Regions from separate parts of the Bacillus sp. FAU20 genome, predicted to be linked through region 1. Evidence: riboswitches for the same ligand, from Rfam matches in the RefSeq annotation. Region 1 holds a riboswitch; the other holds the start of a gene.
The links. Region 1 has a riboswitch for cyclic di-GMP ahead of AC0OM3_RS26170 (methyl-accepting chemotaxis protein). Riboswitches for the same ligand answer to the same signal wherever they lie in the genome.
Positions count from the first base shown of each region.

Region 2: linked by a shared signal. The riboswitch ahead of AC0OM3_RS14485 (SpaA isopeptide-forming pilin-related protein) and the one ahead of AC0OM3_RS26170 (methyl-accepting chemotaxis protein) in region 1 are both predicted to bind cyclic di-GMP.

Region 1 is NZ_JBVYHY010000027.1:90,301-95,419, reverse strand. It holds gene AC0OM3_RS26175 (non-ribosomal peptide synthetase family protein) at 1-1,235, opposite strand, end outside; gene AC0OM3_RS26170 (methyl-accepting chemotaxis protein) at 1,371-3,113, opposite strand; cyclic di-GMP riboswitch class I at 3,249-3,333, opposite strand; gene AC0OM3_RS26165 (anaerobic C4-dicarboxylate transporter family protein) at 3,616-4,929, shown strand; gene thiE (thiamine phosphate synthase) at 5,045-5,119, opposite strand, start outside.
Region 2 is NZ_JBVYHY010000021.1:142,599-147,717, reverse strand. It holds gene AC0OM3_RS14505 (PH domain-containing protein) at 1-375, shown strand, start outside; gene AC0OM3_RS14500 (DUF975 family protein) at 578-1,231, shown strand; partial or broken gene AC0OM3_RS14495 (CPCC family cysteine-rich protein) at 1,525-1,762, shown strand; gene AC0OM3_RS14490 (TetR/AcrR family transcriptional regulator) at 2,099-2,635, shown strand; cyclic di-GMP riboswitch class I at 2,808-2,900, shown strand; gene AC0OM3_RS14485 (SpaA isopeptide-forming pilin-related protein) at 2,961-5,119, shown strand, end outside.

The DNA.
Region 1 (5,119 bases):
GACTCCCATACAGAGGCATCGAAACTAAAGGAAGGAAATTGGGCAAATACATCCTCTTCTGTCAATTCATATTGCTTTTTCATCCAAGTATACAGATTAACAACGCCTCTATGTGCTAACATCGTTCCCTTTGGATTCCCTGTTGAACCAGATGTATAAATCATATAAGCTACATCATCACAATGAATAGACAACTTTACATCTATATCTTCACAAGTTTCACTATCATAAATTGAAACAGTTTGAACTCCATCACATGTTATAGGCGTCTCTTTCATCAATATAACTTTCGCTTGGCTATCTTGAATAATGTACTGTATTCTACTTTCTGGATAATCTGGATCAATTGGAACATACGCTGCACCAGCTTTTAATATAGCTACCATACTTACTACTGTGTCTATGCTACGTTTCATAAATATTCCAACATAGTCTCCTAATCGTACGCCGTTTTTAATTAACATATGAGCTATTTGATTACTTTTTTTATTTAACTCCTCATAAGTTAAAGTACCTTCCCTTGAAGATAAAGCTATACGATTTGGAAATTGAGTAACAGTATTATAGAACATATCGACGATACTTTTCTCAGGATATACCGCTGTCGTATCATTCACTTGACTATAAAGTGCCATCTCGGCCTCTGTAATAATATTAAAATGTTTTATGTGTTTATTATTATTTTGTGATTTATCAATTAAAACAACTTGTATTTGTTGTGCATAACGAGTAATCGTTGTCTCTTTCCAATTAACACTATTAAATATTATTTCTACACTTTGCATATTTTTACTAAATACAAATTGTAATGTATTCGCATCTTGTAGCTCATAATATGTTTCACCAATAATAATAGGTGACATTTCATATAATTTCTTACCATTTTGAAACTCTTCTATTTCTTCCGCATTTATTTCTTTAATTTGTTCCAGTTGCTCTTCAATCTGTAGATTCAAACTTTCATAGGAAAGAAAATTAGAAACTTCAATAGTAATCGGAAATAAACTTCCTCTTACATGATAAAACACGACAATATGTTTTTCTTTAGAAATATGATATAACCACGTTGCAGTCGCTCCTATTAAATCTACAATGTGAGTCAAATTTAGAAACAGTTCCGTTTTTCTTTTCATTCTAATTTCTTTTCCTTGCACATCTTTAGGTATTGTAATATTTCCTTCTACTTTTCCTAAAAATTCTTTTACCATCTCATTATAAGAAATCGCTAATTTCATATTTATGTAAATTCCTCTCTCAAATATAATAAAGGTGTGAAAATTCACACCTTTTTCATCCCTTATTAACGGGCAGATTCGTTCAATTCATAATCAAAGGGGGATCCCCCCTTTGATTAGAATTGATCTTTCTTCTTATTCACTTTTAAACTCACCAATTAGCTCTTGTAATTCCTGAGAAAGCCAACTTAAAGAAGTCGCTAATTCTGCAATATCTTGTACTGATATTTCTTGCTCTTTCATGCTTTCTTCAACATTACTACTGCTGTTGGCATAAGTATTTGCAATATGCGATAATTCATTTACAACTTGAACAATATTTTGGCTATTTTGTAAAATGTCACTCGAATTACCAGAAACAGCTTTTACTTGATCTGTAACAGATTGCGCTGATTTTGAAATTTTTTCAAAGAAATCTCCACTACTTTGAACAAGTGAAATTCCAGTTTCTACTTCTTTTGAACCTTTTTGCATGGAAACTACAGCATCTTCTGTCTCAGCTTGTGTTTCACCAATTAATTTCGCTATATCTTTTGCAGACGCTTCAGTTTGTTCTGCTAATTTTCGTACTTCATCAGCAACAACCGCAAACCCTCTTCCAGCTGCTCCAGCACGTGAAGCCTCAATAGAAGCATTTAAAGCTAATAGATTTGTTTGATTTGAAATACCTGTAATTACAGTTACGATATCACTAATTTCTTTTGACCTTGTTTCTAACGAATAAATGATGGAAGATAAATCTTGTACTGCATTTTGGATTAAACTCATTTGATTAATAATTTGTCCAATCACTTCATTACCTTCAATTGAATGTTGCTCCATACCTTCAGAAGCAACCGCAACTTGTTTTGCAGCCCCAGTTATCTCTTCTACCTTATCTTCCATTCCATGTACAATTCCTAAACATTGTTGTACTGACGTTTTTTGAGACTGTGCCCCTACTCTTAAACCTTCAATAGAACTTGCAATCTCTTGAACTGCCATACTATTTTCCTCTGTACTCGCTGACAACTCTTGCGAAGAAGAAGAAACTTGCTCAGCAGTTTGCCTTACTTTATCTATAATCCCTTTAAATTTTTCAATCGTGTTATTGAAATAAACATTAATAATTCCAATATCATCTGGTCTTTCTTTTAATTTAATACTTAAGTCTCCTTCACCAATTTTACGTAACCCTTCTCGTAAATCTTTTAATGGAGCTAGCGAGTGACGCACGATAAAGAATTGAGTAATAGTCGCAATTGCTAATGAAATAATGATAAAGAGTAAGCCCTGTATCATAAACTTCTCTTTTGTAATAGGAACAATGGAAGCATCTAGGTCAGCCGCAATAATTGCAACAATATTGTTTTCTCCATCCGTAATTGGTTCTAATATTGTCACCCACGAACCTATTTCATCTTCATATACTTCTGTCATTTGTGCCTTTTTCGTATCAATCACTTTATCGTATGCCTTCATCCAATGAGCGGGTTGTTCATAATAATCTCCCGTCTTTATAGGGAATGCATTTGTTAACTCTGTAGTCAAACCAACGAGTTGTAATTCTCGCTTTTCATTCGGCTTTGCTCCTGTAACATACGTTTGTCCAACACTTTTCAATTCTTTTGAAACTTCATCTAATTTCTCTGTTAACTTTTCTTTTTTCACTTTTTCGGCTGTAGGATCTTTCGCCATGTCTCTAACTAACTCTAAATCCAATTTTTTTAATACTATTTCTCCTGTTTCAATAGACTGCCTTTCAAATAAAGACATCATACTATTTTGAAACATGTTGAAACTTAACGCACCCATACTTCCAACAAGCGTCAAAATAACTAGTACGGTTAATAAGACGTTCTTTTGAAGGAACGATAACTTATGCCAATATTTTTTCATTAATATCCACCTTCCTTAACTAACATAAACAAAAAAAACAAAATATATGAATATTTTGTTTAAAAATGTTTCTCAATATGTTCGAGAATAAAAAAAAGCCAATGTAAAAGCATTGGCAAAGACCAACCCTATCCGTCCGGTAACTGGCTAGCATAGCCTTTCGACCTTAGCTCCTGTAGTTTTGCGTCCTCATGTTTCCATCAGTTTGCCTTTCTCGCTGAACGAGTTGAACGATATGGGAGTTCTATGAGAATTAATTTATTCTCTTTCAAAGATTACAACATATAAATCAAAATGTCTACTTATTTAGAGATATAAATACAAATTTTTAACGCATTGTTTTTTCAAAATAATTTCAAAAAGTACGTGAATGTTACTTTTTTTGTGTTATATAATAAAAAATGTATTAATAACAAGGATTTCTTCGGGTATTTATTTAATTTTCATTCAAATTAAACTATTCGAATATATCTTAACTAATGAATTTCGGAGGTAGTTTATCATGTTTTGGCTACAATTTCTTACCTTGTTACTCTGTATTTTTATTGGTGCACGCCTAGGCGGAGTTGGTTTAGGAGTAATGGGTGGAGTTGGTATGGCAATACTCGTTTTTGTCTTCCACTTACAACCTACCGCGCCTCCTATCGATGTAATGCTTATGATTTTGGCAGTAATTACAGCTGCTGGTGCTTTGCAAGCTGCTGGAGGAATGGACTATCTTGTTCATCTAGCTGAAAAAGCATTACGAAAAAATCCAAAGCGTATTACTTTTTTTGCTCCAATTGTTACTTATTTATTCACACTATGTGCAGGTACTGGTCACGTTGCCTATTCTGTACTTCCTGTTATTGCAGAAGTCTCTCGTGAATCAGGGATTAGACCGGAACGCCCAATGTCGATTGCCGTAATCGCTTCTCAACAAGCAATTACAGCTAGTCCAATTTCAGCTGCCACAGTTGCTCTTTTAGCAATGTTAGCTGACTATAAAATCACTTTATTAGATATTTTAAAAGTGAGTATTCCTTCTACTTTCATTGCTTGTATGTTAGCAGCATTTGTTGCTAGTAAGATGGGAAAAGAATTAAATGAAGACCCTGAATACTTAAAACGATTAAACGAAGGAATGATTCCTAAACTTGAAGAGAAAAAAGAATTTGTAGGTGTAAAGGGCGCCAAATTATCAGTTATCCTTTTCCTTGTAGGAACCTTCCTTGTTGTACTTCTTGGTTCATTTGAAGCACTTCGTCCAGGATGGATAGTTGATGGGAAGTTAGCTCGTCTTTCCATGCCGAACACAATTGAGATGGTTATGTTAACTATCGCGGCCCTTATTATTATTTTCTGTAAACCAAATGTAGAAAGCATTGTATCTGGTAACGTCTTTAAAGCAGGAGCAACAGCAGTTGTTGCTATTTTCGGTATCGCTTGGATGGGAGATACTTTCTTTAACGGAAACTTAAATATGATTCAAGGATCCATTCAGCATTTAGTAACAAGTGCACCATGGCTATTTGCTATCGCATTATTCATTCTATCTATTTTACTGTACAGCCAAGCAGCAACAGTTCGTGCCTTAATGCCACTTGGACTATCTCTTGGTATTCCGCCAGCATTACTGATTGCTATGTTCCCTGCAGTGAACGGATACTTCTTCATTCCAAACTATGGAACAATCGTTGCTGCCATTAACTTCGACCGCACTGGTACAACAGGTATCGGTAAATACGTATTAAATCATAGTTTTATGATTCCGGGCCTAATTGCAACATTTACTTCTATCGGAATTGGAATGCTCTTAATTTCAATTATGTTTTAAAGAAAAAGCACAAACCTTTATTTAAAAAGGTTTGTGCTTTTTTAATCAAATATTTGTTTAAATTTTGGGGCAGTCTATTTCTCCATGTAGCACTTAAAATACTACACGTCCTTCCCTACAAACTTCTCTTTACTTCTTCAGCTAATTTTCTCGTACTTTCATACGCAGATTCAGCTAAGCTAATTGCTGA
Region 2 (5,119 bases), on a different contig from region 1:
ATCTTTTTCGCTATGCTCGCAATCCCGCTTACTGGAATAAGCATATACTTTGAAAAGTATTACATCATGTGGGCATTACTACCGCTCGCAATCCTTATCTTTACACTTGGCTACGCAACATTTAAAACAAATGGTTACAGTGTTAACGGAGAACAAATTACACTTGTCTATCGTAGCGTCGGAAAATATACAGGACTTATTAGAAGAAGACACGTCCAATCAATGGAGAAGACACAATCATATTTCCAGCGCCGTGCGGATTTATGTACGTATAAGTTTTCGAGTGCATCATCTAGTTACAAAATAGAGCATACGAGATTAGAAGATGCGGAGAGAATGCAGGATTGGTATAAGAAGAAAATAAATGAGAAATAACCAGAGAGAGCTTGCCTATTATGAAGGGCAAGCTTTCTCTGGTTATAGGGAAAAGAGTGGTTTAATCCATATATCAGTACAACTACAGCACACATGTACCAATACGTATGAAAAAAGGTAATATGCTTCTGTTTTAGGAAAATATGTGGGATTTTTGATATAAATGGTATAATAAAATGGAAATAGTATTAGGAGGTTATATATGATAAGTCAGTTGAAAAGAGAAGCACTTGATGCATTAAAAGGAAGATGGGGATTAGCGGTAGGGGCAACCTTATTAATTGGAATCCTTATTGGCGTTGTTGAAATGCTAACAACAGGTATTTTCTCGATATTTTGGGGTTGGGAAGAAGCAAGTGATTCATTTACAGTAAGTATTATTGTAATGCTTGTTATAGGTCCATTAACAATAGGTGCCTATTATCTTGTTTTAAATGCAATTCGTGGGACTGATGCTAGCATTGGTCATATATTTAGATGGTTTAGCGATGGAAGTAAGTTGATGAAGTCGTTTTTAACATATTTACTAATGTATGTATACTTGACTCTATGGACATTACTTCTTATTATCCCAGGTATTATTAAATCATTTTCTTATTCTATGACATATTTTATTTTGAATGATCATCCGGAATATACAGCGAATCAAGCGATTACTGAGAGTCGTCATATGATGAATGGACATAAAATGGATTACTTTTTACTATGCTTAAGTTTCTTAGGGTGGTTCATTTTAAGTATTCTTACTGTAGGAATTGGTTTCTTATGGTTAGTACCTTATTTCTACTCGACATCGGCAGCATTTTATGAAGAGATTTCAAAAGAATATTATAAAAAAGTGAGCACTACTTTCTAATAAAACATATAAACCACCTGTTCCCTATATTCTTTAGGGGATAGGTGGTTTTCTTTTTTGAGGAATTCGTCTAATAAATAGGTATAATTCTTTTTAGGAAAAATAAAAGGAGTAACAGAAATGAAATATACTTATCTATGTTGCGGATATAAAGTGAAACTTTAATCAGTGGGGATTTTGTTCATTCCCTACTAATTATTAGTTCTCACCAATCGGGCATTTATGGGCAGCCCGCCCCCGCCTAACTCCTTTGTTCTAGCTGAATTTTGAGGTGGGAGTTTTACTGCCCGTTAATGCGGGGTAAAACATTAGAAGAAGAACCACCAGGTACATATGAAATTTGTAATATATGTTATTGGGAAGATGATCCGGTTCAATTTGAAAATCATGACTATGAAGGTGGGGCAAATGAAGTCTCGTTAAGGCAAGCACAGAAAAATTTTATTGCATATGGTGCTTGCGAGGAATGTTTTATTGGATCAGTTAGAAAACCGACTAGTGAAGGATGCTAGTTGGCAGCGAATTTGTTAAGTAAAATGTTATTACTCAATTCAATGGGGGTAATAACATTTTTTATTTAGTGCTGAAAGAATTACTGCCGTCTTAAAGTAATAAGAAGGACTAAATCGGTAAATTTTATTAATGGATATATTTTCAATAAATACAAAAGTATAGATGTATAGTCAACTTTGTGTATTTAATGTTATCATATTGAATGATATGGAAATTTTTAATAGAATAAGTAACTAAAAATTCAAAGGTAATGCAGCTTTTGTTGTATAAAGAAAATACTTAGTAGTAATCAACAATATTAAAAATAAGATTCGTATTTATATAAATTTAGTAGAAATGGGGTTTTAAAAAGGAATGAGTATAAGCATAACGCGGCAAAAGATTTTAGCAGCTGCTTCTCAAATTGTACAATGTAAAGGGGTTGCTAAATTAACCTTAGAAGCAGTGGCAAAAGAGGCGGGTTTAAGTAAAGGTGGATTATTGTATCACTTTTCAAATAAAGAAGCTTTAATAGAAGGTATGATAGTCAGAGGGGTAGAGGATTATGAAGGGGCCATTTACAATAAAGTAGCGGAAGACTCAGAGAGGAAAGGGAGATGGGTTCGCTCTTTTGTAGAGGAAAGATTAAGTAATGAGAGAAGAACAGAAGAGTTGTCTAGCAGTATGATGGCAGCACTCATGTTAAAACCTGAATTACTTGAGCCGTTACAACAATCATTTCAGCAACTGCAAAAGAATATAGAAAATGATGAGATAGATTCAGTGTGTGCAACAATTATTAGATTAGCAGCAGATGGATTATGGTATTCGGAATATTTAGGGGTTGGAAGACTAAGGCCAGAGTTAAGAGAAAAAGTGATTCAAGCTCTTATTAGTAATTCATATAAATAGAATATACGAACTATATAATTTTAAAATAATTCACCATTGCTTCTTTAATGTAGTGGTGAATTGTTTTTTTTATTAGAAAAATAGAACAATTTTATAGAGTATTGAATTATAACCGTCCAGACGGTATAGTAATATTTGGTTTAAGAGGAAAATGAAACAAAAAAAGAATAAAAGATATTTTTAGCACACTATTCGAAAGGATAGGCCGCAAAGCTTAGAGTCTACGGTAATACATATTGGTTACTAAGATCGTCTGGTTGCACATTTTTGATGCAACCGGACGATCTTTTTTTGTTATATAAATATAAAAATTTAGGAGGGAACTATGCAAATGAAAGGTACTAAAAGGCACATTTCAATGGTTTCATTAGTTTTTCTAGTATTATTTTCAGTGCTGAATGTATGGGCTCCAGTTATTCAAGCTGCTGTGATGAAAAGTCCAGTGGACGAAATTAATATTTCCCGTACTGATGGCACGACATCTGAACCGTATCAAGCCTCAGATGGAATGAAAGTAGAAGTGAAGTGGTCAGCTAAAGAAAAAATAAAAAGTGGAGATCAGTTCACAATTGATATGCCAAAAGAGTTTCGAAAAGACCTTATGAATATGAGTTTTCCCTTAAAAGATGCTGAAGGAAAAACAGTTGGTACATGTGAGATGAAAAAGGGTTTATTAACATGTACTATGGGTGATTACGTAGAAGGAAAGAATAACATTAAAGGTTCTTTATTCGTAGAATTCTACTTTGGTCTAGAAGCATATGATGGTGTTAAAGAAATTCCATTAGAATTTAACGTTGATGGTCAAATCATCAATAAAGAAGTAAGTGTAAATAATACGACAGAGAGACCGAAGCCACAGCCCAATACGGAAAATTTATTGAAATGGGGTTCTTATAATCAAGAAGATCCTTCAATTGCTGATTGGCTTGTATATGTAAATGCAACTGGAACAGAAATGCAAGATCTTAAATTAACAGATACATTAGGACCTGGGCATGAGTTAATTACAGACAGCGTAGTATTAGAAGAGGCTGTATTTGAAGATGGTTATGCACCAACAAATATTAAGCCAGCAGATTTATCTAACATTAAAATTAATGCAACAAAGACTGGATTTACAATTAAATTTCCAGACAGTTCAAAAGGCTATATTTTAAGATATAAAACAAAGGTTACAAATCCTGCTGCAAAGCCTCATAAAAATACTGTGAAATTAGAAGGTAAAAATATTGTAACTGAAGAAAAAGTAGGACAAGTATTTGTAAGTGGTGGGGGAGGATCCGGTTCAGGTGACGATAATCCACCTAGTATTGAAAAAAATATAGTTGATGAGAATGGCAAGCTTGTAGAGAATGAGCAGCTAACACAAATGGATCAAGTTATTCAATACCAAGTTGGTACACATATACCAAAAGATCCTCTTAAATACACATCAATGGTAATTAGTGATGATTTAGAAGATGTTTTAGAAGTATTAGAGGCAAAAGTGTATGATCAAAATGGCCAAGATATTACATCTAAAGGAACGTTAAATATAGATAAACAAAGAAGTGAAGTAACATTTACGTTTGGTGAGAATTTTGACTATAAGTCATATGAAGACCAGATAATTAATCTCAGTATCAAGGCGAAAATTAAAAATGATGCAGACTTATCTTCTTACGTAGATAAGAAGATTCCTAATAAAGCGGAATTACATTTTGATGATAAAACATTAACATCAAAAGAAGTAACTATTACGCCGCCTGAAGCTCCAAAAGATGGTACAGTATCGATTCATAAAATAGATTCTGAGAATCCGAACAAAGGGTTAAAAGGTGCCGAATTTGAAGTTCGAAATAGTGCAAATGAAGTTGTTGCAAAACTGAAAACGGACGAAAAAGGTTTTTCAGTACCTCAAACTTTAGCTCCTGGGACGTATAAAGTTTATGAAACAGTAGCACCAGAAGGATATCAAAAATTAACAAGCCCAGTAGAGGTTACACTTCAAGCTGGAGAAACAAAAACAATTGAAATTAAAAATACTATGCAAAAGGGTCAAATTGAAGTAAAGAAAATTGATTCGGAAAATGGTGAAAAACCATTAGCAAATGCAGAGTTTGATATAGTAAAAGACGGTGTAGTAGTCGAACATATTGTTACAGATAAAGATGGTAAGGCAACTTCTAAACCGTTAGCACTAGGAAAATATATTTTAAAAGAAACGAAAGCGCCTGAAGGCTACCAATTAAAAGAAATAGAGTTCGAAGTAAATGTAACAGGGGACGGCATATTTCCAATACAAGTGGAAAATTCAATGATAGACAAAGGTAATATAGAAATTACAAAAGTGGACAAAGAAAACGGGGCAGTATTAGCGAGTGTCGAATTTGAAGTCCAAGATGAGAAAGATGGAGTAGTAAGAAAAGTAGTAACAGATAAAGATGGAAAAGCAAACGTTTCAGATTTATCAGTAGGAAAGTACAAATTAGTAGAGACGAA